Methylomagnum ishizawai: one gene and its partner. The protein of the gene in region 1 interacts with the protein of each later gene in a pairwise test. Links are inferred from orthologs where the notes say so. Each region holds a gene or a part of one and is shown on either strand. Other genes may lie near its edges. The genes, in order: rlmN and ftsZ.

Region 1 (14,866 bases):
GGCCTCGGCGGGCCGGTAGCCGCCCTGGATCAAAGCGCCCACGTCGCCGATCTCCTGGGGAATCTCGTGGGCGACGATGGCAAGGGTGGTGGTCGCGCCGATCCAGGGATCGGCCCAGAAGCTGCCCGCGATGAGGATGCCGTCGATGAAGTTATGCACGGCGTCGCCGATCAGGTTCATGCGGGCCATGGGCTGCGCGCTGTCGACTTCCGGCCCCTCGGCGGGCGCGTGGTCGTGCCGCCAACGCACCCATTTTTCCAGCACGAAAAACAGGAACAAGCCGCCCAGCACCGCGAGGCAGACCCCGCCCACATCGCCCTGCCGGGCTACGGCGTCGGGAATCAGGTGGATGAAGGCATCGCCCAGCAACACCCCCACCGCCAGCGCCACCAGGTTGGGCACCCAGCGCCGCAAGCGCTCGGGCGGCAGCCACAGCACGAAGGCACCGGAGAAGGCCATCAGGCTGACCACGAGACCGGCGGCCAGGGCGTAGAGGCTGGATTCGATCCCGGCCACCATGGCTCAGTAGCTCACCCGCACGCCCAATTCCGCCCCGCGCCCCGGCTCGGGCGCGAAATTGCGGAGATACGAAGTCGAGTTGCGGAGGTTGTCGTCCAGCAGGTTGTTGCCCTGGGCGAACACCCGCAGCTTGGCTCCCTCGAACGCCTGGACCTCGTATTGCACGGCCAGATTCAACAGCACATAGCCATTGGTCTCGGTGTCGTTGGCCCCCGGATGGTCCTGCTTCTCGCCACGGGTCAGGCGCAGGTTGGACGACCAATGGTCGTCGTAGGCGTAATCGACCTGGAAGCCATAGCGCAGCGGCGGCATCCTCGGCACATCGCCGCCCGCGACGAACTCGCCGCGGGTGAAATCGCTGAACAAGGTCAAATCGACCATCCCATAGCGGTTTTCCATCAAGGGGAAGGTGGCCTTGGCCTCGTAGCCCTTGAAGGTGGCGTCGGCCTGGGCGCTCTGCACCACCGGGAAACACGCGCCGGGCGAGGAACAACTGGCCTGGAAAACGCCCAGATCGTCGTTGAACACGCCGCCGGTCTGTTGCTGGTAGATGTAATCGTTCACCCAGTTCTGGAACAGGTTCAGTTCGGCGCTCATCCACGACGCCTTGAAGCGGTAGCCCAGGTCGAGGTTGTAGGAGGTTTCCAGCTTGAGGTTGGGGTCGCCGCTTTCATAGCTGTGGGTGGCGTCGTGGATGCCGTGCGAGAACAACTCCTGCACCTGGGGGGCGCGTTGGGAACGGGTCACGGCGAAGCTGACCGCGTGGGCTTCATTGATCTTCCACTGCCCGGAACCGGAGGCGCTGATCGGCGCGTAATCGCGGTTCGGCCCGCCCTGTGGCGACACCGAGGCCGATTCGCCCCGGAGCCCCAGTTCATAGGTGCCCGGCCCGTAGGCGAACGACTCGACCGCGAAGGCCCCGTAGTTCTGGATTTGGGAATTCGGCACCAGGGGCACCGGGTCTTCCATCGAGATCGCGCTGAAATCGCTGGACACCGCCTGGAAACCCAGCACGCCCTTCACCGGCCCGATGGGCGCGTGGGCCAGTTCCAACCGTCCCTCGTAGGTCTGGTTGTTGAACAGGGTGGCGGCCTCGCCCCCGCTCAGTTCGGTGTGGGTGTAATCGACATGGGCGAAGCGGAGGCGCAACGCCTCGACGGCGGCCAGCGGGTTTTTGAGTTCGCTTTTGAAGTCGTAGCGGGTCTGCTTCATGTTGATGCGGGTGTCGGGACCGCCCGCGCCATCCGGCGGAATGCCGTAGTTGTTGCCCAGGTAGTTGATCGAGGCCCCGGCGAACCCCTGTTCCCCCACCAGCGAAAACCCCACCGTGCCGCCCTTGGCCCGGGCGCTGGTGTTGGGGATGACGCCCTCGGAATTCTGGATATCCACGCCCTGCAAGGCGGCGTCGCTCTGGCGGGCGGCGTTCTCGGCGATGGCCGGGCCGCCGATATGCAGGTTGCCGCCGTCGCGGTAGAAGCCGTCGAGATGGAAGGCGAACAGGTCTTGCCCGCCCTCCAGCTTGAGATTGCTGATGCTCTGGTCGGACACCGAGTTATAGCGCTGCTCGAACACGCCGGAAACCGGCTGTTCCGCCCGCCGTTCCGGGACGCGGTTGTCGAGGATGTTGACGACGCCGCCGATGGCCCCGCTGCCATAGAGCAGGGTCGCGGGCCCGCGCAAGACCTCGATCCGGTCGGCCAGCACCGGTTCGATGCTGTTGGCGTGGTCGGGGCTGAGCTGGGCCACGTCGCCATTGCCGAGGCTGTTGCTCATCACCCGGACCCTGGGACCGCTCTGGCCCCGGATCACCGGGGTGCCGACACCGGGACCGAACGACTGGCTGGTGACGCCGGCTTCGCTCTTGAGGGTTTCGCCGATGGTGGAGCCCACTTTCAAATCCAGTTCGTCGCCCGTCAGCACGGTGGCGGGCCGGGCGACCTCGGACAGCTTTTGCTCCAAGGGGGCGCTGACGACGACTTCCTCCAAAGGCTGGGCGGCCTCCTCGGCGTGGGCCAGGGGAATCAAGGCGGAAAGGGTGAATGGGGCAAGGGCGCGGTGCATGATGGCGGTCTTCCGTAGGCGGCTGGAGGCATTGTGATAACATCACATAAATCCAGCTTACGGAAGAATCCGGGATACCGCAAGCCCGCTGTCATACGGGGCCTATGCACCAACACCCAGGTGGATATACGCCGATCCCGGCCCCATCCACGGAGACGACACGCCAAGCCCTTGAATTTCCGGCCCCGCTTTGCTCCGTGATGCTGGCACCATCTTTGCTTGGAGTCGCGGGCCATGTTTTTTGACGGACAGACGCTCCCGTCGTCCCGGCTTAACCCCTCCCCCCACATCCCTCGTTAAGCCGGGCTTTTTCCCTTCCCCCACGGCGGCACCGCCCCGCTATGCGATAATCCGCAACCTTCACAATCCACAAGATACGGGTATGGCAATGTGCAAGGGTACGCTGTTCGTGGTATCCGCGCCTTCGGGGGCGGGCAAAACCAGCTTGGTGAAGGCGCTGCGCAAGGGGATGGACGGCTTCACCGTCTCGGTATCGCACACCACGCGGGCACCGCGGCCCGGCGAGAAGGACGGGCGGGATTATCGCTTCGTGGAGCGGGCCGAATTCGAGCGCATGATCGCGGCGGGTGAATTCCTGGAACATGCCCGCGTGTTCGACAACCATTACGGCACGGCCCGCGCCACGGTGGAAGCGGCCTTGGAGCAAGGCGGGGATGTGTTGCTGGAAATCGATTGGCAAGGCGCCCGGCAGGTGCGGACCCTGCTGCCGGACAGCGTCTCGGTCTTCATCCTGCCGCCGTCGCTCGCGGCCTTGGAACAGCGCCTCACCGGGCGCGGCCAGGACGATCCCGCCACCATCGCCCGCCGGATGGGCGACGCGATTTCCGAAATGTCCCACTATGGGGAATACGATTATCTGGTGGTGAACGACGATTTCGCCGTGGCCTTGCGGGAACTACGCGCCATCGTCATCGCCCACCGGATGCGGAGGGCGCGACAGGCCGAGAAGCACCGGGGCTTGATCGCCGACTTGCTGAAGGCTTCATAGCTCCCGCTCCTCGTGTAGCCACGGCTCCACCGCCACGGGCCGGTACGCCGCCAGGGCTTCGAGCAAGGCCGAAGGCTCGGCCCGGTCCAGCAACAAGCCCCGGTCATCGGCGCGGAGGAAATCCTCCGCCACCGCCTGGTCGCACAGCGCCAGCAAGGGCCGGTAATAGTCCGCCACGTTCAGCAGGCCGACGGGCTTCCGGTGGAATCCGAGCTGCGCCCAGGTGAGGATTTCGAACAATTCCTCGAAGGTGCCGAAGCCGCCGGGCAAGGCGATGAAACCCTCGGCCAATTCCGCCATCCGCGCCTTGCGGGCGTGCATGGAATCCACCACTTCCAGCCGGGTCAGGCCGACATGTTCCACCGCCCGGCCCGCGACCTCGCGCCCGACCAGGGACCGGGGGATCACCCCGATCACGCCGCCGCCCGCCGCGAGGCAGGCATCCGCCACCACGCCCATCAGGCCGATATTGCCGCCGCCATAGACCAGTTCCACGCCGCGCCCGGCCAGTAGGCGGCCCAGTTGTCCGGCCATTTCCTGGTATCCGGGCCGCGCCCCCGACCGGGAGCCGCAGAAAACGCAAACTCTTCGCATGACATCGCTCCCGTCGATTATAAGGACCGCCATTCACGGCCTTCCTGGCGACCATATAGCACATAATGCAATAGGGGATGGATATAAGCCGCCGCGACATCTGGATAGCGCCGGAGATACCAGTCGCCGTCGAAGCAGGCCAATAACCCATCGTCCACTTGATCGCCCAATTCCCGCTTGAGGATCAAGGCGGATGGCGAGGTTTGGCCACAGGGTATCCCAGGATCGATTCCGGCGGCGGCGATGGCCTGCCGGACTTTTTCGACATACCGGGTTTCGATGCCGCGCAGTATGTCGCCGATTTGGAATCGCTCCACGAATCCACGCATGGCTTCGCCCACCAAGGTGCCGTAGCGCCCGGCCAGCGTGGTATCCTCGATGCCGTTCCAATCATGGGCGACGAAAAACAGGAGATCGCGCTGGGATTCCACCGCCCCGCGCCGGATACCGCCGATACTGGCAGCCCCCCTAGCGCGTCCCCGCTTAATCAGGAATTCCTCCAGGGATTTCACCACATAATGATTCACCTGGACGATGGCCCTATCCGGCTGGTAAATATAATGGGGCGCGGCCTCCCCGGAATTTCCATGGGCGGGAACCTGCCGGGTAAATACGGTATTTTCCACCCGGAGTTCGGGTAGATGGGGGTCTTTCCAGCCCGCAATGACCTGGGTTTTGGCGAGGGTTTTTATAAACGGGTTGGCGATACCCTTGGTGAAACGCTGGATCACCGGTTCCGGCCCGCGCCGGAAGCGATGGCCGGAACCCATAAGAAACCAGTTGATATAAATCACCGAACACCACTCATGGTCCCTCAAAAAATCGGGTAGCCGCGCATGGCGCTTGAAACACAGGAATTCATCGGCATCCAACACGCATACCCAGCGGAACGAGCGGACATAATCGGAACGCATGGCCGATTGGTAGGCGAATTCCTGGGGCGATTGGTCCTCGGGGATATGGTCGGTGGTGGAAACATGCCGGATCAAACCCAAGGCGGCGAGCCGGTCGAGCAGGATATCGCCGTGGTCGTCGTTGTCGTTGGAAAAAATCAAGATGTCATCGAAGCCGATGAGCTTGTGGTAGAGGATCCATTCCAGCAGCCACGGCCCTTCGTTGCGCACCGCCGCGACCAGGATCGCGCTATTTGTGTTCACGGCCCAGGCCCGGTGTCCGCAGGGCCATAGCCTCCACCGCCCGGCGTTTCGACCACGAACACATCGCCCGCCGCCATCGCCACCTCGGCCCGGAAATCCAGTGCCTCGACGGTGCCATCCTGGCGCACCACGTTATTGCATCCCTTGGCACCCGCCGCCCCGCCCTTGAGCCCGAACGGCGCGTGATGGCGGCGTCCCGACAAGATGGCGGCGGTCATGGGTTCCAGGAACCTAATGCGGCGCGCCACGCCATCGCCGCCGCGCCAAGTCCCCGCGCCACCGCTGCCCCGGCGGATGGCGAAGCTTTCCAGCCGCACCGGGAAGCGCCATTCCAGCATTTCGGGGTCGGTGATACGGGAATTGGTCATATGGGTCTGCACGGCATCCGCGCCGTCGAAACCCCGGCCCGCGCCCGCCCCGCCGCACACGGTCTCGTAATACTGGTGGCGGGCGTTGCCGAAGGTGAAGTTGTTCATGCCGCCCTGCGAGGCCGCCAGCACGCCCAAAGCCCCGTACAGCGCGTCGCAAATCTGCTGGGAAGTCTCGACATTGCCCGCGGCCACGGCGGCGGGCGGGCGCGGATTCAGCAAGGACCCCGCAGGGATGATGATTTCCAAGGGACGCAGGCAACCGGCGTTGAGCGGGATATCCTCGCGGACCAGGGTGCGGAACACATACAGCACGGCGGCTTGGCACACGGCGGCGGGCGCGTTGAGGTTGTCGGGCTGTTGGGGCGAGGTGCCGGTGAAATCGATCCGCGCCGCCCGCCGTTCCCGGTCGATAGCGACCGCCACCCGGATCACCGCCCCCGAATCCATCTCGACCGCGAATTCGCCATCGGTCAGCCGCTCGATGGCCCGCCGCACCGCCGCTTCGGCATGGTCCTGCACATGGCCCATGTAGGCCCGCACCGTGGGCAATGAATAGCGCCCGATCAAGCGCCGCAAACCCTCGGCCCCTTTGGCATTGGCGGCGACCTGGGCGCGGAGGTCGGCGAGGTTTTGTTCCGGGTTGCGGGCGGGATAAGGGCCATCGGCCAGCCAAGCCCGCACGGCGTCCTCGCGCATCCGCCCGGCTTCGACGAGCCTGAGGCCCGGACTCAACGCGCCTTCCTGGTCGATGCTCCGGGAAAAAGGCGGCATGGAACCCGGCGTGCTGCCGCCCACATCGGCGTGATGGCCACGCGAGGCCAGATAGAACAGGATGGAGCGGCCCGCTTCGTCGAACAGCGGGGTGACGACGGTGATATCGGGGAGATGGGTGCCGCCGTGGTAGGGCGAATTGAGGAGCCAAGCCTCGCCGGGGCGCAGTTCGTGGCCGTGGTTTTCGATCAAGGCCCGCACGCTGCCGCCCATGGAACCGAGATGCACCGGGATATGCGGCGCGTTCGCCACCAAATCGCCCGCGCCATCGAACAGGGCGCAGGAAAAATCCAGCCGTTCCTTGATGTTCACCGAATGGGCGGTGTTTTGCAGGGTGTAGCCCATTTCCTCGGCGATGGACATGAACTGGCGGTTGAAGATTTCCAGCCGGGCCGGATCGACCCCGGCGTCCCCGGCGGATTCCTGCGCCAAGGCCACGGCGCGGGTCAGGACCAAATCGCCGCGCGAGGTGATTTCCCCGCACCAGCCCGGTTCGATGACCGTGGTGGCGGTCGACTCGATCAAGAGGACCGGGCCGATCAGCCGGGTGCCCGCCGCTAAATGCTCGCGCCGGAACACCGGCGTATCGTGGTGGCGGTCGCCGGAATACATGGGCACACGGGCGATGGGCGCGGGCGGGGAAGAACCCGCTGCGGGCAAGGCGACCACGCTATCCGGGCGCGGATTCAAACCGATGACTTCCACCACGGCGGTTTCGACCAGCAAGCGCTTGTCCGGGTAGACAAAGCCGAAGCGCTGCCGGTGCTGCGCCTCGAAATCCTGTTCCAGCCCGGCCAGTTCGCCGAAAGCCACCGGGAACGTGGTCTCCGTGCCTTCGTAGCGCAACATCAGCCGGGGCCGGGCCTGGATCCGTTCCGGCGCGACGGCTTGCCCGGCCAATTCCCGCCGCCCGGCGCTTTCGAGGTCGGCGAGCAGGGCCGCCAAGCGCTCCATCAAAGCCTCGTCCAATACCGCCACCACGGCTTGCTCCTTCAAAACCCGGTAATCGGCCAAGCCCATGCCATAGGCCGACAACACCCCGGCCAGGGGATGCAGCAAAATCCGGGCGATGCCCAAGCGATCCGCCACCCGGCAAGCGTGCTGACCGCCCGCCGCGCCGAAACAGCACAGGGTGTAATCGGCCAGATCGTAGCCGCGCTGCACCGAAATCCGCTTGATGGCGGCGGCCATATTGGTGGCGGCGACTTCGATGAAACCCTCGGCCACCGCTTCCGGCGTCGCGTCCCGGCCCGTCGCGGCCTGTACCGCCGCCGCCAATTCGGCGAAACCGCGCTCGACGCTGGCGACATCCAAGGGCAAATCGCCCGCGGGGCCGAACACCTGGGGGAAGAATTCCGGGCGGAGCTTGCCCAACCTGACATTGGCATCAGTCACGCACAACGGCCCGCCGCGCCGGTAACAGGCCGGGCCGGGATTGGCCCCGGCGGATTCCGGTCCCACCCGGAAACTCAGCCCGTCATAACTTAGGATGGAACCGCCCCCCGCCGCCACCGTATGGATATGCAGGATGGGCACGCGCAGCCGCGCCCCGGCCAGTTCGGTTTCCAGGGCGCGTTCCAATTCACCGGCATAATGGGCCACATCGGTGGAAGTGCCGCCCATGTCGAAGGTGACGATCTTGCCGAAACCCGCCGCCCCCGCCGTCGCCACCGCCCCGACGATGCCGCCCGCCGGACCCGACAAAATGCTGTCCTTGCCTTGGAAATGCCCGGACTCGACCAAGCCGCCGTTCGATTGCATGAACAACAACCGGGGCGCGGCATCGCCGCCGACCAAGCCACCCGTTACCCGCTCGACATAGCGGCGCAGCACCGGCGATAAATAAGCATCCACCACCGTGGTATCGCCGCGCCCGACCAGCCTCAGCCCCGGACTAACCCGATGCGACAGCGAAACCTGGGTGAACCCGATGCGGCGGGCCAGGGCTTCGAGCGCCAGTTCGTGATCGGGCACCCGCCAAGCGTGCATCAGCACCACGGCCAGGGCGCGGTAGCCCGCGTCGTAGGCGGCACGCAAATCCCGCTCGGCGGCTTCCAGATTCAGCGGCGCGAGTTCGCGGCCCCCGGCATCGTGGCGGCCTTCGATTTCCACCACTTTTCCATATAAAGGCGCGTGACGGCGAATGTCCAGGGCGAAAATATCGGGCCGGTTCTGATAACCGATCCGCAACACATCGGCGAAGCCTTGGGTGATGGCGAGCGCCGTGGGTTCGCCCTTGCGCTCCAACAGGGCGTTGGTGCCGACCGTGGTGCCCATCTTGACGGCTTCGATCCCCGCCAAGGGCGCGGTGGAAGCCAGCCCCAGAATATCGCGGATGCCTTGCAAGGCGGCATCGGCATAGCGCTCGGGATGGTCGGACAGCAGCTTATGCGTCAGCAAAACGCCATCGGGACGGCGGGCCACGATGTCGGTGAAGGTGCCACCACGATCAATCCAGAATTGCCAAGTCGTCATAGGAATGGAAGGGGGAGGAAACGGCGGGAAATCCCGGCGGCGGGCGAAATAGTTGACTCTTTTGCTAGGATATGTAACCCTACAATTTACATGCTATCCGTGTGAATTCCAGGGAGCCACACCGTGCGCTTAACCACCAAAGGCCGCTATGCGGTCACCGCCTTGCTTGATCTTGCCTATCATAGCGAAAAAAGGCCGGTGACATTGACCGACATCGCCAAGCGACAGCATATCTCGCTGTCCTATCTGGAACAGTTGTTCGCACGCCTGCGCCGGGCCGGCATGGTGGAGGGCGTCCGGGGTCCGGGCGGCGGCTACCAACTGAGCCGCGACGCCGGCCAGATCAGCATCGCCGATATCATCGCCGCCGTGGACGAGACCATCGATTCCACCCGCTGCGGCGGCAAGGGCAACTGCCAGAACAGCCAGCCCTGCCTGACCCACGATCTGTGGATGGGCCTCAGCGACCAAATCCGCCAATACTTGGATTCCATCAGCCTGCAAGATGTCCTGCAACGCAAGAACGTCCGCCAGGTCGCCGAACGCCAGGACAAGCAAGCCGCCACCTTCGGCTTGGACATACCGCTGCAACGCGACCTCATGATGTGATCCCCAAAGACCATGGTCTATCTGGACCACAACGCCACCACCCCGCTGGACGGGCGGGTGTTGGAGGCGATGCGGCCTTATCTCCAGGCTTTCTATGGCAATCCGTCCGGACTGTATAAGCTCGGACGCCTGAGCCGTAGCGCCATCGACACCGCCCGCCAACAAGTCGCGGCCCTGGTCGGGGCCGATCCTGCCGAAGTCATCTTCACCAGCGGCGGCACCGAGGCCAACAACCTCGCGCTGAAAGGCCTGGCCTTCGGCCTGCCGCACGGCCTCGCCGTGGCCGGTGCCACCGAACATCCCTCCGTCAGCGAACCCTTGCGCTTCCTGGAACAACTGGGCTGGCGGGTGGCGACCCTGCCGGTGGACCGCGATGGACAACCCGATACCGCCGATCTGGATTCGCTCCCGTTCGATAGCTTCCGCTTCGCCTCCCTGATGCTCGCCAACAACGAAACCGGCGTGATCCACGCCATCGGCCCGCTGGCGGCGTGGGTGGCCGAACGCGGCGGCTTCCTGCACTGCGACGCGGTGCAGGCGGCGGGAAAGATTCCGCTGGATTTCAAGCGCAGCGGGGCGCATTTGCTTAGCTTATCGGCGCATAAGCTCTATGGTCCCAAGGGCGTCGGTGCCTTGGTGGTGGACCGCTCGGTGCCGCTCGAACCCCTGCTGCACGGCGGCGGACAAGAGCGCGACCAGCGCGGCGGCACCGAGAACGTGGCGGCGATCGTCGGCTTCGGCCAGGCGGCGGAACTGGCGCTGGCCGAACTGGAAGCCCGTAGCGCCCTGCTACTCCGCCTACGCCAATACCTGGAAGCGGGCTTGCGCGAACTGCCCGGAATCAAGATTTTCGCCGAACGGGCCGCACGCCTGCCCAATACCGTGCAATTCGCCCTCGAAGGCTTGGACGGCGAAACCCTGGTGATGAACCTGGACCGCCAGGGCATCGCGGTCTCCAGCGGTTCGGCCTGCGCCAGCGGTGGCGGCGAGCCCAGCCCGGTCTTGACCGCCATGGGCATTCCGGCGGATTTAGCCAAGGGGGCTATCCGCGCCAGCCTGGGCCAGGACAACACCGAAGCCGATATCGAGCGCTTCCTGGCGGTTTTGCGATCATTGGCCTGCACCCTACGCGGCTGAAACCTCGTGATAAACTGGCGGAACCCCCGTCTAAGCACACAGCCCGACACATTCCATCCCCACCCAGAGGATTCCCCACCATGTCCATCATACTCACCGAACCCGCCGCGGCCCAGGTCTCCAAGCAATTGGCGAAACGCGGCGCCGGGCTAGGGCTCCGGCTGGGCGTGAAGCCCGCCGGCTGCACCGGCTTCGCCTACGTGGTCGATTACGCCGACGCCGTCGAGGCCGACGACGCGGTGTTCGAGCAGCACGGGGCCAAGGTCGTGGTCAAACAAGGCGACCTCGCCTACCTGGACGGCGTCGAAATCGATTTCCGCCGCGAAGGCATCAGCGAAGCCTTCAAATTCCACAACCCCAATATCAAGGCCACCTGCGGCTGTGGCGAAAGTTTCGCGGTCTGACGCGGGTTTTCTTACTTCCCGCACATAATTCCAGTAAAATCCGCAGCTTTTCCCCGCCTCGTGGCGGGCGGGCCTTCCAGCTTCACAACAGAGAACCCAGGAGATTCCATGGCGGTCGAACGCACCATTTCCATCATCAAGCCCGACGCTGTCGCCAAGAACGTGATCGGCGCGATCTACAGCCGCTTCGAGCAGGCCGGACTCAAGATCGTGGCGGCCAAGATGCTGCACCTCAGCCGCGAACAGGCCGAGGGCTTCTACGCCGTCCACCGCGAGCGCGGCTTTTTCAATGATCTGGTCGGCTTCATGATCTCCGGCCCGGTGATGGTCCAAGTCCTCGAAGGCGAGGACGCCATCCTCAAGAACCGCGAAATCATGGGTGCCACCAACCCCAAGGACGCCGCCCCCGGCACTATCCGCGCCGACTTCGCCGTCAGCATCGACGAGAACGCCGTGCATGGCTCCGACAGCCCGGAAACGGCGGCGCAGGAAATCGCTTACTTCTTCCAGCCGAATGAACTCTGCCCCCGCACCCGTTAATCCCGGCGAAGCACCCGGAACCACCAACCTGCTCGGTCTCGACCGGAAGGCCATGGAAGCCTTCTGCGCCGGGATCGGCGAGAAACCGTTCCGGGCTTCGCAGTTGCTGCAATGGATCCATCAACGCGGGGTCGACGACTTCGCGTCGATGACCAACCTCAGCAAGGTATTCCGCGCCAAGTTGGCCGACACTTGCGAAATCCGCGCCCCCGAAATCGTCCTGGCGCAGAAATCCGCCGACGGCACCTGCAAATGGGTGCTGCAAACCGACGCCCAGAACCGGGTGGAAACCGTGTTCATCCCGGAGGAAGGCCGCGGCACCCTGTGCGTCTCTTCGCAAGTCGGCTGCGCCCTGGAATGCTCGTTCTGCTCCACGGCCAAGCAAGGCTTCAACCGCAATCTGAGCGTGGCCGAGATCATCGGCCAGGTCTGGACCGCGCAGCGCGAATTGGGCGAAGGCCGCATCACCAACGTGGTGCTGATGGGCATGGGCGAACCCCTGCTCAACTTCAACAACGTGGTGTCCGCCATCTCGTTGATGCTGGACGATTTCACCTATGGGCTATCGAAGCGGCGGGTGACGCTCAGCACCTCCGGCGTGGTGCCCGCGCTGGACCGGCTGGCCGAAGTCACCGATATCAGCCTCGCCGTGTCCCTGCACGCGCCGCACGACGAACTGCGCGATGTGCTGGTGCCGATCAACCGCAAATACCCGATCCGGGAATTGCTGGCCGCCTGCAAGCGCTATATCGGCCAGGATGGCCGCCGCAAGGTGACTTTCGAATACGTCATGCTGGATGGCATCAACGACACCCCGGCCCATGCCAAGGCGCTGGTGCGCCTGCTCAGCCATGTGCCCTCGAAGGTGAACCTGATCCCGTTCAATCCCTTCCCCGGCACCGACTACTGCTGTTCCACCCCGGAAAACCTCAAGAGGTTCAGCGAAATCCTGCAACAGGCGGGACTCATCACCACCACCCGCAAGACCCGCGGCGACGATATCGACGCGGCCTGTGGGCAGTTGGTGGGCAAGGTCAACGACCGCACCCGCAGGCAAATCCGCCTGCACCAGGTCGCCACCGCCGCGCCATGAACGTCCGCCGCTCGACCGTCTGGGTTTTCGCAAGCTTGCTCGGAGCCTGTTCGTCGAGTCCGCAAACCATCCAAACCTTGCCGCAACCCGCGCCCGCCAAATACAGCCCGCAAGAGGCTTCCAAGATTTACGTCGAAAAAGGCGTGAAATACATGGAAGCGGGCAGCTACGAAGTCGCCTTGCAGGATATGAAGCGGGCCATCGACTTGGACGACGACAACAGCGAGGCGTATAACTCCATCGGCGTCCTCTACGAGCGTATCGACGACTACCCCAACGCCGACACCAGTTTCAAGAAGGCGCTGTCGCTCAAGCCCGATAATTACGGGGCGCGCAACAATTACGGGCGCTTCCTGTGCAACCGGGGCAAGACCCAGGACGCTTTCGAGCAATTCGACCAGATCATCGGCAACAAGCTGTACGACCAACCCTGGGTGGCGCTGACCAATGCCGGCATCTGCGCCCGCAAAGCGGGCAAGAAAGCCGAGGCCGAAGGCTATTTGCGGCAGGCTTTGGACGCCGCGCCCAACTTCCCGCCCAGCTTGCTGGAAATGGCGAAACTGAGCCGCGAGAACCGCCAACTCATGTCGGCACGGGCCTTCCTGGAACGCTATTTCGCCGCCGCCGGTCCCAATCCCGAAGCCCTCAAGCTCGGCATCGAAATCGAAACCGCGCTGGGCAACGAGGAAACCGCCCAGGAATACGCCACCACGCTCAGGCAGCGCTTCCCCGGCGGCAAATAGCCCCGAGCATCCGCCGCCCCGGTCCCGCCGGGGCGAATCTTCATCAGGAGTATCAATGGCTGAAAACATCCAGGCGATCCGCGGGATGCACGATATCCTCCCGGACCAAACGCCGCGCTGGCACCATGTCGAGGCGGTCCTGCGCCGGGTCATGGCGGCCTATGGCTACCGCGAAATCCGCATGCCGCTGGTGGAAAAGACCGAGTTGTTCAAGCGTTCCATCGGCGAAGTGACCGATATCGTCGAGAAGGAAATGTATACCTTCGAGGACCGCAACGGCGATTCCCTGACCCTGCGCCCGGAAGGCACGGCGGGTTGCCTGCGGGCCTGTTTGGAACATGGTTTGATCCATAACCAAGCCCACCGGCTGTGGTACGCCGGGCCGATGTTCCGTCATGAGCGCCCGCAGAAAGGCCGCTACCGCCAGTTCAACCAACTCGGCGTCGAGGCCTACGGAATGCCCGGCCCCGATATCGACGCGGAATTGATCCTGCTGTGCCGCCGCCTGTGGCGCGAACTCGGGCTAGGCCACAAGCTGGAATTGCAGATCAACTCGCTGGGCACGGCGGAAGAGCGTCTGGCCTACCGCGCCAAGTTGGTCGAATACTTCCGCGCCCATTACGAAAAGCTGGACGAGGACAGCCAGCGGCGGCTGGAAACCAATCCCCTGCGTATCCTCGACAGCAAGAATCCCGACCTGCGGGAAGTCATCGAAGGCGCGCCGGTGCTGGCCGAGGAATTCGGCGAAGAATCCAAGGCCCATTTCCAAGGGCTGCTGGAACGGCTGGACGAGGCCGGTGTCGCTTATGGGGTCAATCCCCGGTTGGTGCGCGGGCTGGATTATTACTGCCGCACCGTGTTCGAGTGGGTCACCCAGGAATTGGGCGCCCAAGGCACGGTCTGCGCCGGGGGCCGCTACGACGGGCTGATCGAACAACTGGGCGGCAAGGGTTCGGCGGCGGTGGGTTTCGCCTTGGGGATGGAGCGGCTCATCGACCTGTTGGACGAGCCCGAGCGCTTCGAGGCGGCGGCCCAGCCGCACGCCTATCTCATCAGCGTGGGCGCGCTGGCCGAACGCAAGGCCGTGGCCCTGGCCGAATCCCTGCGCGACGCCCTGCCCGGCTTGCGCCTGCAAGAGCATCGCGGCGGCGGCGGCTTCAAAAGCCAGTTCAAGCGGGCCGACAAGAGCGGTGCCCAGGTGGCCTTGATCCTCGGCGACGACGAGGCCCGCGACCTGAACATCGGTATCAAGCACCTCCGCACCGACGCCGGGCAAACCACGCTGGCCCAGGCGGAACTAGTGCCTTTCCTACAAAAACTCATCTGACGGCGAGGGGACCGGAATGGAAGATTTATCCGAAGAAGAGCGCCTCGAAGCGCTAC
Region 2 (14,642 bases), 310 kb from region 1 along the record:
CCGGACCGGAATTTCGACTGACCCAAACGGATAAAATAACGATTCAATGGCTAGGAAATCGGATCGCAACCTGATTGTGGGCTTGGATATCGGCACCTCGAAGGTCGCCTGCATCGTCGGCGAGATCGGCGAGGACGGCGATATCGAAGTGATCGGCATCGGCAGCCACCCTTCCCGCGGCCTCAAGAAAGGCGTGGTGGTGAACCTGGAAACCACCGTGCAATCGATCCAACGGGCGGTCGAGGAAGCCGAACTGATGGCGGGTTGCCGCATCCACTCGGTCTACGCCGGCATCGCGGGCAGCCATATCAGCAGCATGAATTCGCATGGCATCGTCGCCATCAAGGACAAGGAAGTGGTGCAGAGCGACGTGGACCGGGTGATCGACTCCGCCCGCGCCGTCGCCATCCCCGCCGACCAGAAGATTTTGCACATCCTGCCCCAGGAATTCGTCATCGACCGGCAGGAAGGCATCAAGGAACCCATCGGCATGTCGGGCATCCGCCTGGAAGCGCGGGTGCATATCGTGACCGGCGCGGTGAGCGCGGCGCAGAACATCGTCAAATGCATCCGCCGCTGCGGGCTGGAAGTCGAGGACATCATCCTCGAACAACTCGCCTCCTGCGCGGCGGTGCTGACCGAGGACGAGAAGGATTTGGGCGTCTGCCTGGTCGATATCGGCGGCGGCACCACCGACATGGCGGTGTTCACCCACGGCGCGATCCGGCATACGGCGGTCATCCCCATCGCGGGCGACCAAGTGACCAACGATATTGCGGTGGCGCTCAGGACGCCGACCCAGTTCGCCGAGGAAATCAAGATCAAACAGGCCTGCGCCCTGACCCAGCTCGCCAAGCTGGAGGACACCATCGAGGTGCCCAGCATCGGCGACCGGCCCGTCAGGCAGATTTCGCGGTTGAATTTGGCGGAGATCGTGGAACCGCGCTACGAGGAACTGCTGCTGTTGGTGCAAGCGGAGTTGCGCCGCAGCGGCTTCGAGGACCTGATCGCCGCCGGGATCGTCCTGAGCGGCGGCAGTTCCAAGGTGGAGGGCTTGGTGGAACTCGCGGAGGAAATCTTCCATATGCCCGTCCGTCTCGGCATTCCGCAATACGTGACCGGACTCAACGAAGTGGTACGCAATCCGATCTACGCCACCGGCGTCGGTCTTTTGCTATTCGGTAAGCAGCAACATGCCCAGAGCGAGCCGCACATCGCCGTGGGCACCGGCCTCAAGGGATTGTGGGCACGCATGAAACAATGGTTTACGGGCAATTTTTGACTACAGACAGTTACGGTGGGGTTGAAACAATGAAATTCGAACTCGTGGATTCTTACAGCCAGAGCGCCGTCATCAAGGTGATCGGCATCGGTGGCGGCGGCGGCAACGCCGTCAACCATATGGTCAACAGCAGCATCGAGGGCGTGGATTTCATCTGCGCCAACACCGACGCCCAGGCGCTCAAGAGCATCAAGGCCCGCTCGGTGATCCAGCTCGGCAACGCCCTGACCAAGGGCCTCGGCGCGGGGGCCAACCCCGAAATCGGCCGCCAGGCCGCGCTCGACGATAGGGACCGCATCATGGAAGTGCTGGAAGGCGCGGACATGGTGTTCATCACCGCCGGCATGGGCGGCGGCACCGGCACCGGCGCGGCCCCGGTCATCGCCGAGATCGCCAAGGAAGCCGGCATCCTGACCGTGGCCGTGGTCACCAAGCCCTTCCCGTTCGAGGGCAAGAAGCGCCGCGACCTCGCGGAAAAGGGCATCGATGAACTCAGCCAGTTCGTGGACTCGCTCATCACCATCCCGAACGAAAAGCTGCTCTCGGTGCTGGGCAAGGACGTGAGCCTCATCAGCGCCTTCGCCGCCGCCAACGACGTGCTGCTGGGCGCGGTGCAGGGCATCGCCGACCTCATCACCCGGCCCGGCCTCATCAACGTGGACTTCGCCGACGTGCGCACGGTCATGTCGGAAATGGGCATCGCCATGATGGGCACCGGCATCGGCGCGGGCGACCACCGCGCCCGCGAAGCCGCCGAAAAGGCCATCGCCAGCCCGCTGCTGGAAGACATCAGCCTCAACGGCGCCCGCGGCGTCCTGGTCAACATCACCGCCTGCCAAGACCTCTCCATCGGCGAGTTCGGCGAGGTGGGCGACACCGTGCGCGAATTCGCCTCCGACGAGGCCGTGGTGGTGATCGGCACCGCCATCGACCCGACCTTGGAGGACGAAGTGCGCGTGACCGTGGTGGCGACCGGCCTTTCCAGCCAGCGCCAAGCGGTCGAAGCCCCGATCAAACTGGTGCGCAATACCTCCGGCGAGGTCGATTACGGTACCTACGAACGCCCGGCCAAGTTCCGCAAGGAGGCCAAATCCGAAGGGCGCACCGAGACCAAGAAGGATATGGACCTGGAATATCTGGACATCCCGGCCTTCCTGCGCCGCCAAGCCGACTGAGGCGACGCTTTCCCCCGCTTCCAGGATGGGTGGCCAGGACCCGCCGCCCATTCCCCCCTTGCACGGTCCTTATCTTTCCGGCCCGGATGTGGCACGGGCCGTGCAGCTTCCTCCCCGTGGGTGGCCTAACCCACGCGGACTCCATCCAATATTTCCAATAGGTGAACCGGATGATCAGGCAAAGAACACTGAAGAATGTCATCAGAGCGACCGGCGTGGGTTTGCATACCGGCGAAAAGGTTTATCTCACCCTGCGCCCGGCGGCGGCCAACACCGGGATCGTGTTCCGCCGGGTGGACCTGCCCGAGCCGGTGGTGATCGAGGCCCGGCCCCAGAACGTCGGCGAAACCACGCTGTCCACCACCCTGGTCAAGGACGGCGTGAAAATCTCCACGGTCGAGCATCTGTTGTCGGCGCTGGCGGGCCTCGGCATCGACAACGCCTACGTCGATGTCAGCGCCCCGGAAGTGCCGATCATGGACGGCAGCGCCGGTCCCTTCGTCTTCCTGATCCAGTCCGCCGGGGTCGAGGAGCAGAGCTCGCCCAAGCGCTTCATCCGCATCAAGAAGGCGGTGCGGGTCGAGGACGGCGACAAATGGGCCTGCTTCGAGCCCTACGACGGCTTCAAGGTGACTTTCACCATCGACTTCGACCATCCCGCCTTCCTCAAGGACACCCAGACCGCCAGCATCGACTTCTCCTCGACCTCGTTCGTCAAGGAAGTCAGCCGGGCGCGCACCTTCGGCTTCATGCGCGACATCGAAGCGCTCAGGAAGCGCCGCCTGGCCCTGGGCGGCAGCATGGACAACGCCGTGGTGGTGGACAATTATCGTGTGCTTAACGAAGACGGTCTTCGCTACGCGGACGAATTCGTCAAGCACAAGATTCTCGACGCCATCGGCGATTTATATTTGCTGGGCCATAGCCTGATCGGCTCGTTCACCGGCCACAAATCCGGCCACGGCCTCAACAACCAATTGCTGCGGGAACTCCTGCTGCAAACCGACGCCTGGGAAGCGGTCACTTTCAACGACGACGAAGTGCTGCCGATCTACTTCATGCGGCTCGCCCAAGGGGCGCGCTGACCGCCTGTGATTCCCGGCGGGACGGCCCAGGCCGCCCGCCCCGACGCTTACAACACAGCTATTCCATAAGAAACCACCATGCGCAGGGTCATTTTCAATCAGAAAGGGGGGGTGGGTAAGTCCACGATCACCTGTAACCTCGCCGCCATCAGCGCCGCCGAAGGCAAGAAAACGCTGGTCATCGACATGGACATCCAGGGCAATTCCACCCATTACCTGCTCGGCGACAAGGTGCCCGACCCCGACGCCACCCTGGCGCATTTCTTCAAGGAAACCCTGAGCCTCAATCCGTTCAGCAAGGGCCAGGAAGGACTGGACGACAACATCCACGCCACGCCCTTCCCCAACCTCTACGTGCTGCCCTCGCACCCGGAAATGGAACCCCTGCAAGGCCGCCTGGAATCGCGCTACAAAATCTACAAGCTGCGCGAGGCGCTGGACCAACTCCAAGGCTACGAGCGCGTCTATATCGACACGCCGCCGATCCTGAACTTTTTCAGCCGCTCGGCCCTGATCGCCAGCCATGCCTGCCTGATCCCGTTCGATTGCGACCAATTCTCCCGCGACGCCCTCTACACCTTGTTGGCCGCCATCGCCGAGATCAAAGCCGACCACAACAACGGCCTCCAAATCGAGGGCATCATCGCCAACCAATACCAAGGCCGCGCCACCCTGCCCCGGCAGATGGTCAACGCCCTGTTGTCCGAGGGCCAGCCGGTGCTGAAGACCAAGCTCTCGCCCTCGGTCAAGGTGCGGGAGTCCCACAGCGAATCCCGGCCCTTGATCCATTACGCCCCGGATCATAAATTGACCAAGGAATTCAAAGCGCTGCACAAGGAAATCCACAAGAAGCAGGCTTGATCCCCCCGGCCCGGATGGACCGAAACGGAATCCGGGCCACGCACTCCAGGGAAGCGAACCCCAAATCCCCCGCCCGATCAACCCCTGGAGCCTTTCCATGCAACGCAACCCGCTTTGGCCGCTGCCACTCTCCCTGCGCGTCGTGATCGCGGTCGCGCTGGGCATTTCGCTCGGGGCCTGGAGCGGCACCCGGCCCTTCCTGTGGGGGCTGGACACCAACCAACTGGGCCAGCTCGGCCTCCTGGTCATCCGCCTGCTCAAGGCGCTGGCCGTGCCCTTGATCCTGTTCGCCATCCTCGACGCCTTCACCCACGCGCCCATCACCGCCAAGAGCGGCGCGCGGCTGGTCGGCATCTGCCTGGTCAATGTCTCGGTGGCCTTCGCCATCGGCCTGGGTTTGATGAACACTTTCGAGCCGGGCCGGGCTTGGCAGGGCCATATGGAACAACTCACGGCCCAGGTCCCCAGCGCCCCCGACAAGGCCAAGGCGGCGGCGGACGCCACGCTCGACCCGCTCAAGAACCTCTCGGGCTACATCCCGCAAAGCCTGGTCGAACCCCTGGTCAGCAACAATGTGATTTCGGTGGTGTTGATCGCCCTGTTGTTCGGCGCGGCCCTGCGCTGGCTGAAGGAACGCCAGGGCGAAACCGATGTCGCCGATATCCGCCCGCTGGAAAACCTGATTGCCGCGGTCTACCAAATCCTGGTGAAGGCGCTGGGCTGGGTGGTGGAATGGGTGCCCTACGCGGTGTTCGGGCTGGTGGCGCAGGTGGTGGGCAAGGCCGGGGTCGGCATCTTCGCGCAACTGGCCGGTTTCCTCGGCATCATCAGTCTGGGGCTGTGCCTGCACGCGCTGGTCTATTATCCGCTGATGGCCTGGCTGGCCGGGGGCAAGCCGCCCCAGGTCTATCTCAAACAAGGGGCCGACGCGGTGCTGACCGGGCTTTCGACCAATAGCAGCCTCGCCACCATCCCCATCACCCTGCGCTGCCTCGACACCATGGGCGTCTCGGCCCGCTCGGCCCGGCTCGCCGCCTGCGCCGGCACCAACCTCAACAACGACGGCGTGACCCTGTACGAAGCCATGGCCGCGCTGTTCCTGGCCCAGGCCATGGGCTACGCGCTGGGCCTGGAACAACAGGCGGTGATCGTGTTCTCGGCCCTGATGGCCGGGGCGGGCATCGCGGGCATCCCGGAAGCGGGCCTGATCGTGCTGCCCCTGGTGCTGAGCGCGGCGGGGCTGCCGGAAGCCGTGGTCGCCGCCGCCATCCCCTTGATCGCCCCGGTGGATTGGATCATCGCGAGGATACGCTCGGGCGTGAACGTCCTCAGCGATATGCTGGTGGCGATCCTGCTCGACGCCTGGGAGCGCCGCCGCCCGGGCCGGGACGGATAAAACCGGGATGCTGCCAACGCCATGACAGCCAAAACCAGCCCCACCGACCTATTCCGCCGCCTGGCGCTGGGCCTGTGCGGCCTCGCGCTGAGCGCCTGCGCCCCCAGCCTCCTCGACACCCTGCAAGCCCGCCGGATCGTCGACCTTTCCCATCCGCTCGCGGTCGATATTCCGCATTGGCCCGGCTTCCCGCCCGCCACCCGCACCACGCTATACGACTATCCCCAGGCCGGTTTCAAGGCCGAACAATACTGCCATGTCGGCCAATGGGGCACCCATATCGACCCGCCCGGCCATTTCTTCGCCCAATTGCGGATGCTGGACGCCATCCCCGCCGGCGAAATGCTGATGCCCCTGGTGGTGATCGACGTGCATCGGCAAGTCGCGGCCAATCCCGATTACACCGTAAAACTGGCCGATATCCTCGCTTGGGAACACCGCCACGGGCCGATTCCCCCAGGGAGTTTCGTCGCCCTGCGCACCGACTGGTCCAAGCGCTGGCCGGACCAGGCCAAGATGCTGAACGCCGACGCCCAGGGCGTCAAACATTATCCGGGCTGGTCGCTGGAACCCCTGAAATACCTCTACGAAACCCGCAAGATCACCGCCTCCGGCCATGAAACCACGGATACCGATCCGGGGCTTTCGACTTCCAAGGATGATTATTCGCTGGAAAGCTATATTTTAGGCACCAACCATTATCAGGTCGAGTTATTGGCCCATCTGGACGCGGTACCGGAAGCCGGGGCGGTGGCGCTGGTGGTTTGGCCGAACGTGGAGCATGGAACGGGGTTTCCGGTACGGATTTTGGCTCTCGTGGACCCTGCGCCATAATCGCGGAATTCCCCCCATCCTTCCAGCTCGAAAGATGAAAAAAATCCTATCCCTCCTATTCCTGCTATTTTCCCTGGCGGCGAACGCCGAAGACCGGCAAATCGCCAGGATTTTCACCCGGCACGACGCCAATGGAACCCTCGTCCTCTCCGCCCTGAACAGTGGAAAAACCTATCTCCATAATGCTGTCCGGGCGGAACGCCGGTTTTCCCCGGCCTCGACCTTCAAAATCCCCAATACCCTGATCGCGCTGGAAGCAAAAGCGATTGCCGGGCCGGACGATGTTTTCAAGTGGAACGGGCAGACCTATGACGTCCCGGATTGTAACCGCGATCAAACCCTGGCCAGCGCGTTCAAATCCTCCTGCGTCTGGTGTTATCAGGAACTGGCGCGGCGGGTGGGCGCGGATCAATACCGCGATTATCTGCGCCGGATGGATTATGGACATTTACAAGCGCCGTTCGAGACCACCACATTCTGGCTGGACGGCTCCTTGCAAATCAGCCCGCTGGAGCAAATCGCCTTCCTGAAAAAAGCCTATCGGCGTCGCCTGCCTTTCGGCGCGGCGGCTTATGAAGGTTTGCGGCAAATCATGCTGGGGGAAGCCACCCCAGGTTTCAAACTGTACGCCAAAACCGGCTGGGTGGCTCGGACGAAACCCGAAGTGGGCTGGTATGTGGGCTATGTCGAGGTGCCGGGCGAGGTCTGGTTGTTCGCCCTCAATATGGACATCCACGGGAAACAGGATTTCCCCTTGCGCCAGCAAATCACCCGCGAGGCTTTGGCGGCGAAGGGTATTTTGAAGAATCCCGGCTGAATCCCCGGCTCACTGGCGCGGGCCGGACGGCTTGCGCTTGGGCGCGGATTCGGCCCGTTTCCCAGGCCGCCGCCGCTTGGGCACGGCGGGCGCGTCCCCACCCTCACGCGCCGCCGCCTCATCCGGCAAGGTCGCCCGGCACCCCGCCGCATAACCCGAACAACCCCAGAACCAGCCATTGCGCCCATTGATCCGCCGCATCGGCTTGCCACACTCGGGGCAGGCGCGGGCCGGGGCGGTGGCGTCCACTTGCGCTTTCGGCGCACCGGAACGCCGCGCCGCGCCTTCCGACGGCGGCAACGCGCCGATCTCCTGGCGCAGGATGTCGTAGGTGGCCGCGACCACGCTGCGGTATTGGCGCTCGCCACGGGCGATCTCGTCCAACTGGTCCTCCATGCGGGCGGTGAAATCGTATTCCAGGAAGCGGAACGAGGGCTTGAGCATATCCACCACGGCCTTGCCGATGTCGGTGGGATGCATGATCTTCCCCTTCAACACCACATAGCCGCGCCGCACCAAGCCTTCCATGATGGCGGCATAGGTCGAGGGCCGCCCGATCCCGAGGCGTTCCAGCGCCTTGACCAGACCGGCCTGGGTGTAGCGCCTGGGCGGCTCGGTCTGCTTCTGGACCAACTTCCCATCCTTGGCGGTCAGCGCGTCGCCGGGCTTGAGGACCGGGATCGGGTTGTCGCGGTTCTCGGCTTCCAGCTCGTCGGCGGCATCCCCGCCCGCCAGCGCCAGCCAACCGGCGGACTTGAGCTTTTCGCCCTTGCCGCCGAAGCGGATCGTCTTGCCGTCGAGTGGCTCCACCGATTCCAACACCACCTGCCGCACGTCATAGACCGCCGCCGCCAATTGCGAGGCCACGGCCCGTTCCCAAATCAGTTGATATAAAGCCCGTTCGCTGGCATCGCCCCCGGCGGCGCGGTGTTCGATATGGGTGGGACGGATGGCTTCGTGGGCTTCCTGGGCCGAGGCTTTGGCCTGCCAGCGGCGCGGCGCGGGGGCCAGCGGCAATTGTTGTTTCTGGCCGTAGGCGCGGATATCACGGATGGCCTCGTCCGAGAGATTGGGGCTGTCGGTACGCATATAGGTGATCAAGCCCTGCTCGAACAAGGCTTGCGCCACATCCATGGTCTTCTTGGGGTTGAGGTTGAGCTTGGCCGAGGCGGCTTGTTGCAGGGTGGAGGTGGTGAAGGGTGCGGGCGGTTCGGCGCGGCGCTCGCCATCCTTGAAGCCGACCACCTTCACCGCGCGGATTGCGGCGACGCGCTGGGCGAAAGCCAGATCGGTCCAATACTCCTGACCTTCCGGCAACAGCGGTTTGGGCAGCCAATGCGCCCGCCAATCGCCGTGCGGCCCCTCGAAATATAGGGTCACACCGTAATGGGTGATGGGCTTGAAATGCTCGATCTCGCGCTCGCGGTCCACCACCAGGCGCAAGGCCGGCGATTGCACCCGCCCCGCCGACAGCCGCGACGCCATGCGGCGGCACAATTCCGGCGACACCAGATATCCCACCAAACGATCCAGCGAGCGCCGGGTTTCCTGGGCCGCGACCAAGTTCAGGTCGATCTTGCGCGGTGCCTGGACCGCCGCCCGTACCGCCTTCTCGGTGATTTCATGGAAAGTGACCCGCGCCGGGTTTCTCAGGCCGACGGCCATCTGGATATGCCAGGCGATGGCCTCGCCTTCGCGGTCGGGGTCGGTGGCGAGATAGACCTCGCGGGCGGTTTTCGCCAGCGCCTTGAGCTTTTGCACCTGGGGCTTGGCGCGGTCCAACACCACGTAGCGCGGTTTGAAATCGGGGGGCTCCAGGCCCATTTCGCGCTCGGGCAGGTCGCGGATATGGCCGAAACTGGCTTCGACCGTCCAACCCGGTCCCAGGAGGCTGCGGATTTTGCGGGTCTTGGTGGGACTCTCGACGATGAGCAGCCGGTCAATGTTCGGCATCGGTGTAGAACATATTGTCCTCGCCGCCTTCCCGCAGCGCGATGCGGATGATCTGGGCCTCGAAGGAAGCCGCCTGCGCTTCCGAGAACGCCGGGCGGGCGGCGGTTTCATCGGGGAGATATTTGCGGACCACCGGGCGCATCTTGTCCGCGTACACGGGCTCGGCGACCGGGATCAAGGTGCCGGAGGACATGGCGAATCTAGGAAAAACCAGCAAGCGCCCGGCCACGATCAAGCCCGGCTCGGCGGTTTCGCTCAAGGCGATATCGATCAAATCGAAGCGCTCGCCGCCCAAAAGGTCGCACAGGGTCGCGCCCCGGCGCTGGTGCTGGATTTCTTCCACCCGGAACAAGGAATAACGGGAACGGCCCATCGCCTCCAACAACGCGGCCTCGGTGGAACCGGGCGCGGGCGGGTGTTGTTCGCGGTAGCGGTCGAGGACGGTCTTGTCGGCGCGGCGGTAATGATGGAAGCAGTAGTCGTAGAGGATAGCGATTTCATCGTCGTTGTTGAGGATCAAGGTGCCGGCCTTGACCAGGCCGAGTTTCTTGCCGCACTCCGGGACCGCCGCCTTGGGCACTTCCTTGGCGAGGGCTGTGTTGAGTTGGAGTGCGGCTTTGCGGATATCCTTGTAGCGGTCGATCAGGTCGTCGTCGCGGGCGGCTTGCTTGCCGAAAACGAAAGAAAACAGCCATTTCATGGTGGGTTCGCCGGGGGTTGGGGGTCGGGGCGGGGATTTTACCTTGAAGTGGCGGGAGCTGGCCGGGCAGCGTTGCAATCCACAGGGTCATGTGTGGCGCTCCGACACCGGGTCTGGGCTGGCGGGATCGAGGCTTGGATGAATTCCATCCAAACCTGGAACACAGCCCTGCCAATGCGGGATGGATTGATCGGTGCCGCCATCGATCCATCCGCGCTTGGCCTTTATCCGCCTACGGATGGAATCCAGAAGCCCACGGCTGGCATTCGCGCATGGATGCGGCTCCGGCTTCCAGCACCACCGCTTTAAACTGCCACCTTCCGCGTAACCCGGATGGCGTTAAACGCAATCCGGGCTACGGGTTGGCTATCGATTCGGCGCGGCTGGGTCGCTAGGCGGACTCCGCCATCTCCTCCCGCAACGCCTGCTTGCGCTGGGATAGCGCCTCGCCCAGGGCGGCGGTATCCACCTTGGCCTTCACCGCTTTCGGAAACATCTCTTCCTCTTCCTCGGCGACGTGGTGTTCGATCATTTCGCGGAGTACCATCACCTTGGCGTCATATTGGTCGTCTCCGGGTTCCATGCTCTCGAGTTGGATAATCAAATCCTCGGCGCTGGCATGTTCGACCTCCGCCTCGTCCATCATCTTGTCGTCATCGATGGCCTTGCGTACCGCCGGATAGAAGACTTCCTCCTCGACCTGGGCATGCCGCATCAATTCGGCACAGATCCGCTTCACGAGTCCGTCCTTGGCGGCGGCTTCTTCATCGCCCCCGGACATCGCCTCGAATTGCTCGAAGAGGTTTTTAACCCGCGTATGGTCCTCCTTCAGCAGAGCGATGGCGTCGAGCCCGTGGGTTTGTTTCGATCCCTGTTTTGCCTGAGTCATACCGTCCTCCATGTCAATGCCGGGAAATCCGGCATTCTCGGAGGGTTAGTGAGCCGCGCAAGTCCGAGGTTCCCGGTCCGGTTCGCCTGTCGGGAACATTCCATCTTGCCTGCCCATTTGGAGCATTTGGGGCGCTGGAGCATTTTCACGTTATCTGTAGGGTGGGCGCGTATTCCGTGCCCACCGGGACCGCCCGGAAGCGGTGGGCATGAGTACATGCCCACCCTACGACCGAGCCTACACCCAAACCGGAAACGCCCTAACTACCCCGCTCCCAATACGGCCGCCCCGGCGGGCGGTGTGGGGCTATCTCGACCTGGAGGTCGTGGATTTCCGCAAACCGGCCCACGGCTTGTCGCAACTCCGCAAGAGCCTGGGCGCATCGGGCAAGCTCAAGTTCACGGCCTTCGATATCGCCATCGCCACCTATGGGAAAAAGCGTATCCGACCGAAGACCCGGCCAAGGCACTCAAGGTTATCTTGGCCGACAGCGAGGACGTATTGGATTCCATCGCCGACAACGCGCCGTCCTGGTTGGATGTCGCGGAGAACCGTCCGCGACATGGACGCCAGCAAGCCAGTCATCTGGGATACCAGAGTCGATCCGAGCAAGCACCGCTGTTCGAGGCCTAATTGGGTCAAGATATCGGCGGTCTCCGCAGGGATTTCAAGACTCAAGGCCGGCATGGTCGATCGCCTACGGATGCGGTCCCGGAATTACGACGCCCCCCGGCCAAGGCGTCAATCCAAAGCCCCCTATCCACCCCCCACCTCAATACGCTAGATTTCCCCTCCACCATCCTCCCGGAAACCCGTCCCATGCATCCCTTCGCCCACTTCATCCTGCGCCACCCGCTGTCCGCCGTGCTGGTCGCGGGCCTGTTCGGCATCCTGGCCTTGAAAATCCCACCCTTCGCCCTGATCTCGGCGGCGGCGCTGGGTTTGTACGCCCTCCGCCAGGGCTGGCTACCCGCCGCCCTGGTCATGCTGGGCGCGGGGCTGGTGGTCGCGGGCGGCTGGTTCTGGCTCGGCTCGCGGCCCGGCTTGGATTTCCCCTTGGTGTTCGCGCTGTGGCCGCCCTCGCTCATCGCCGCCGAAACCCTGCGCCGCAGCGAATCCCAAGGCGCGGCCCTCCTGGTGGTGGGCGTTTGGGTGGGCTTGTTCATCCTGGGAATGCACCTCGCGACCGGGGACGTGGTCGCGTTCTGGAAGGCTTGGCTGCACCGCGCCGTGGCGGCGGTGCCGGGCGCGACCGTCAAGGGTTTCGAGGAAAACGACACCTTGCGCATCATGAACGGCCTCCTGGCCGTGCTGTACGGGCTCAGCCTGATGCTCGGCCTCTTGTTCGCCCGCTGGCTGCAATCCTTGGTGTATCACCCCGGCGGCTTCGGCCCGGAATTCCGGCGGCTGCGCCTGCCGCGCCTGGCCTTGCTCGCGACCGTCGCCCTGATCTGGCTCTCGGGCTATTTCAGCCCGGTGTTGCTGGCCGATTTGTTCATGGCGGCGATGATGCTGTATTTCTTCGTCGGGCTGGCCGTGATCCATGGGGTGATCGAAGTGCGTGGCATGAACCGGGGCTGGGCCTTGCCGGTCTACATCGTGCTGGTGTATTGGCCGCAATTCGCGCTGTCGGGGCTGGCCTTGGTGGGTGCCATCGACGCCTTCGTCGATTTCCGCGCCCAGCAACCCGCCCCACCCCAAACCTGAACCCATCCCGCCATCAAGGAGCCGCCCCGCATGATTCCCTACCGCGATACGATCCCCCTGCGGTATACGCCCTGGGTCACTTGGGGTTTGATCCTGGTGAATTTCCTGGTGTTCGCCTACAGCGAGTGGTTGCCGCTGGAAGCCCATAACTATTTCAACTACCTGCATGGCCTGGTGCCGGCCCGCTATACCTTCCCGGAATGGGCGGGCAAGGCCGGTTTCCCGGCGGGGGATTACACGCCGTTCGTGACTTCCATCTTCATGCACGGCAGTTGGCTGCATATCGTGACGAATATGTGGATGCTGTGGATTTTCGGCGACAATGTCGAGGACCGCATGGGCGGGGTACGCTTCCTGGCGTTCTATCTCTTGTGCGGCTTGGTCGCGGGCGGCTTGCATGTGCATTTCAACCCGCAATCCCTGGTGCCGACCTTGGGGGCTTCCGGGGCATTGGCCGGGGTGATGGGGGCTTATTTCTTCCTGTTCCCCTATGCCCGCATCGTGATTTGGGTGCTCTTCCTGCCCTTGTTCGTGCGGGTGCCGGCCATCGCCTTCCTGGGGGTATGGGTCATCATCCAGTTCTATAAAATCACCACGCCCGCCGCCGCGGGCGATCACATCGCCGACGTGGCGTGGTGGGGACATTTGGGCGGCTTCAGCGCCGGGATGTTGTTGTACCGGCTGTTCCTGCTGCCGGAGCGCGACGAGCCGGAAGATTCGCCCTTCACCCGCTGGGAACGCAGGGCGGAATAGCGAAGCATCTTCCGCCAACCATCGCGCCCACGCCGCGTTCTGTTAGCCTTGCGGCGCCTTACGCGCGCCCGCGCCCAAACCCGACGAACCCGCCCATGAGCTACCAACCCCATCCCGCCGAGCGCATCTCCCACCACACCGACCGCGCCCGCTTCCTCGATCGGCTGCGGCCCCATTTCCCGGAAGACGCCGTACTCTCCGAACCCGAAGACCTCCGGCCCTATGAATGCGACGGGCTGTCGGCCTACCGGGTCGTGCCCTGGTTGGTGGTCCTGCCCGAGACCGTGGAACAAGTGCTGGCCGTGCTGCGCCTGTGCCGGGAACACGGCGTGCCGGTGGTGGCGCGGGGCGCGGGCACGGGCCTGTCGGGCGGGGCCCTGCCGGTCGAAAATGGCGTGCTGCTCAGCCTCGCCAAATTCACCCGCATCCTCGCCATCGACCCCGACAACCGTTGCGCCCGCGTCCAGCCGGGCGTGCGTAACCTGGCGGTTTCCGAAGCCGCCGCCCCTTACGGCCTGTATTACGCGCCGGACCCGTCCTCGCAAATCGCCTGCACCATCGGCGGCAACGTGGCCGAGAATTCCGGCGGTGTGCATTGCCTGAAATACGGCCTGACCGTGCATAACGTCCTGGAAGTGAAGCTCGCCACCCTGGACGGCGAACTCGTCACCCTGGGCGGCGGCGGGTTGGACGCGGCGGGCTACGACCTGTTGGCCCTGGTCTGCGGCTCGGAAGGCTTGCTAGGCGTGATCGTGGAAATCATCGTGAAGCTGCTGCCCCTGCCGCCCAGGGCGCAGGCGGTATTGGCGGCGTTCGATAGCATCGAGACGGCGGGCGCGGCGGTGGCGGCGGTGATCGCGGCGGGACTGTTGCCCGCCGGTTTGGAACTGATGGACAACACCACCCTCCGCGCCGTGGAAGCCTATCTCCATCCCGGCTATCCCGAGGACGCCGCCGCCCTGGTGCTATGCGAACTCGACGGGCTGCCGGAGCAAGTCGCCGCCGATATTGAACAAGCCGAGGCGGTATTGCGGGCCGGCGGCGCCCTGGCAGTCCGCCGCTCCCGGAGCGAAACCGAGCGCAAAAGCTTCTGGGCCGGACGCAAGGCGGCGTTCCCGGCCCTGGGCCGCCTGGGTTTCGATTATTACTGTATGGACGGCACCATCCCGCGCCGCCATCTGGCCAAGGTG

What was found.
Region 2: the proteins of rlmN (region 1) and ftsZ interact in binary tests that used the Escherichia coli proteins (3 or more experiments, as listed by UniProt). The link is inferred for Methylomagnum ishizawai from one-to-one orthologs.

Annotation. Positions count from the first base shown.
Region 1 is NZ_AP019783.1:411,090-425,955, reverse strand. What follows is about bases 10,682-13,680. They hold rlmN (dual-specificity RNA methyltransferase RlmN), read left to right. Parts: upstream 10,682-11,621; coding sequence 11,622-12,740; downstream 12,741-13,680. Other genes in these bases: hisS (histidine--tRNA ligase), read left to right, coding at 13,539-13,680; pilW (type IV pilus biogenesis/stability protein PilW), read left to right, coding at 12,737-13,483; ndk (nucleoside-diphosphate kinase), read left to right, coding at 11,216-11,647; K5658_RS01805 (HesB/IscA family protein), read left to right, coding at 10,784-11,107; K5658_RS01810 (cysteine desulfurase family protein), read left to right, coding at 10,682-10,703. Outside these bases: K5658_RS01845 (ZIP family metal transporter), read right to left, coding at 1-519; K5658_RS01840 (TonB-dependent receptor), read right to left, coding at 523-2,580; gmk (guanylate kinase), read left to right, coding at 2,969-3,589; K5658_RS01830 (LOG family protein), read right to left, coding at 3,584-4,183; K5658_RS01825 (glycosyltransferase family 2 protein), read right to left, coding at 4,201-5,340; K5658_RS01820 (hydantoinase B/oxoprolinase family protein), read right to left, coding at 5,337-8,957; Fe-S cluster assembly transcriptional regulator IscR, read left to right, coding at 9,081-9,566; more of K5658_RS01810, read left to right, coding at 9,579-10,681; more of hisS, read left to right, coding at 13,681-14,810; K5658_RS01780 (YfgM family protein), read left to right, coding at 14,827-14,866.
Region 2 is NZ_AP019783.1:707,504-722,145, reverse strand. The notes cover bases 610-3,384. They hold ftsZ (cell division protein FtsZ), read left to right. Parts: upstream 610-1,311; coding sequence 1,312-2,457; downstream 2,458-3,384. Other genes in these bases: lpxC (UDP-3-O-acyl-N-acetylglucosamine deacetylase), read left to right, coding at 2,628-3,384; ftsA (cell division protein FtsA), read left to right, coding at 610-1,282. Outside these bases: more of ftsA, read left to right, coding at 47-609; more of lpxC, read left to right, coding at 3,385-3,542; K5658_RS03175 (ParA family protein), read left to right, coding at 3,621-4,403; K5658_RS03170 (dicarboxylate/amino acid:cation symporter), read left to right, coding at 4,501-5,799; K5658_RS03165 (cyclase family protein), read left to right, coding at 5,821-6,633; blaOXA (class D beta-lactamase), read left to right, coding at 6,668-7,450; topA (type I DNA topoisomerase), read right to left, coding at 7,460-9,403; K5658_RS03150 (DUF7986 domain-containing protein), read right to left, coding at 9,390-10,103; K5658_RS03145 (hemerythrin domain-containing protein), read right to left, coding at 10,495-10,992; K5658_RS03140 (hypothetical protein), read left to right, coding at 11,473-11,625; K5658_RS03135 (hypothetical protein), read left to right, coding at 11,812-12,699; K5658_RS03130 (rhomboid family intramembrane serine protease), read left to right, coding at 12,730-13,452; K5658_RS03125 (FAD-linked oxidase C-terminal domain-containing protein), read left to right, coding at 13,548-14,642. UniProt on the Escherichia coli protein: Essential cell division protein that forms a contractile ring structure (Z ring) at the future cell division site. The regulation of the ring assembly controls the timing and the location of cell division.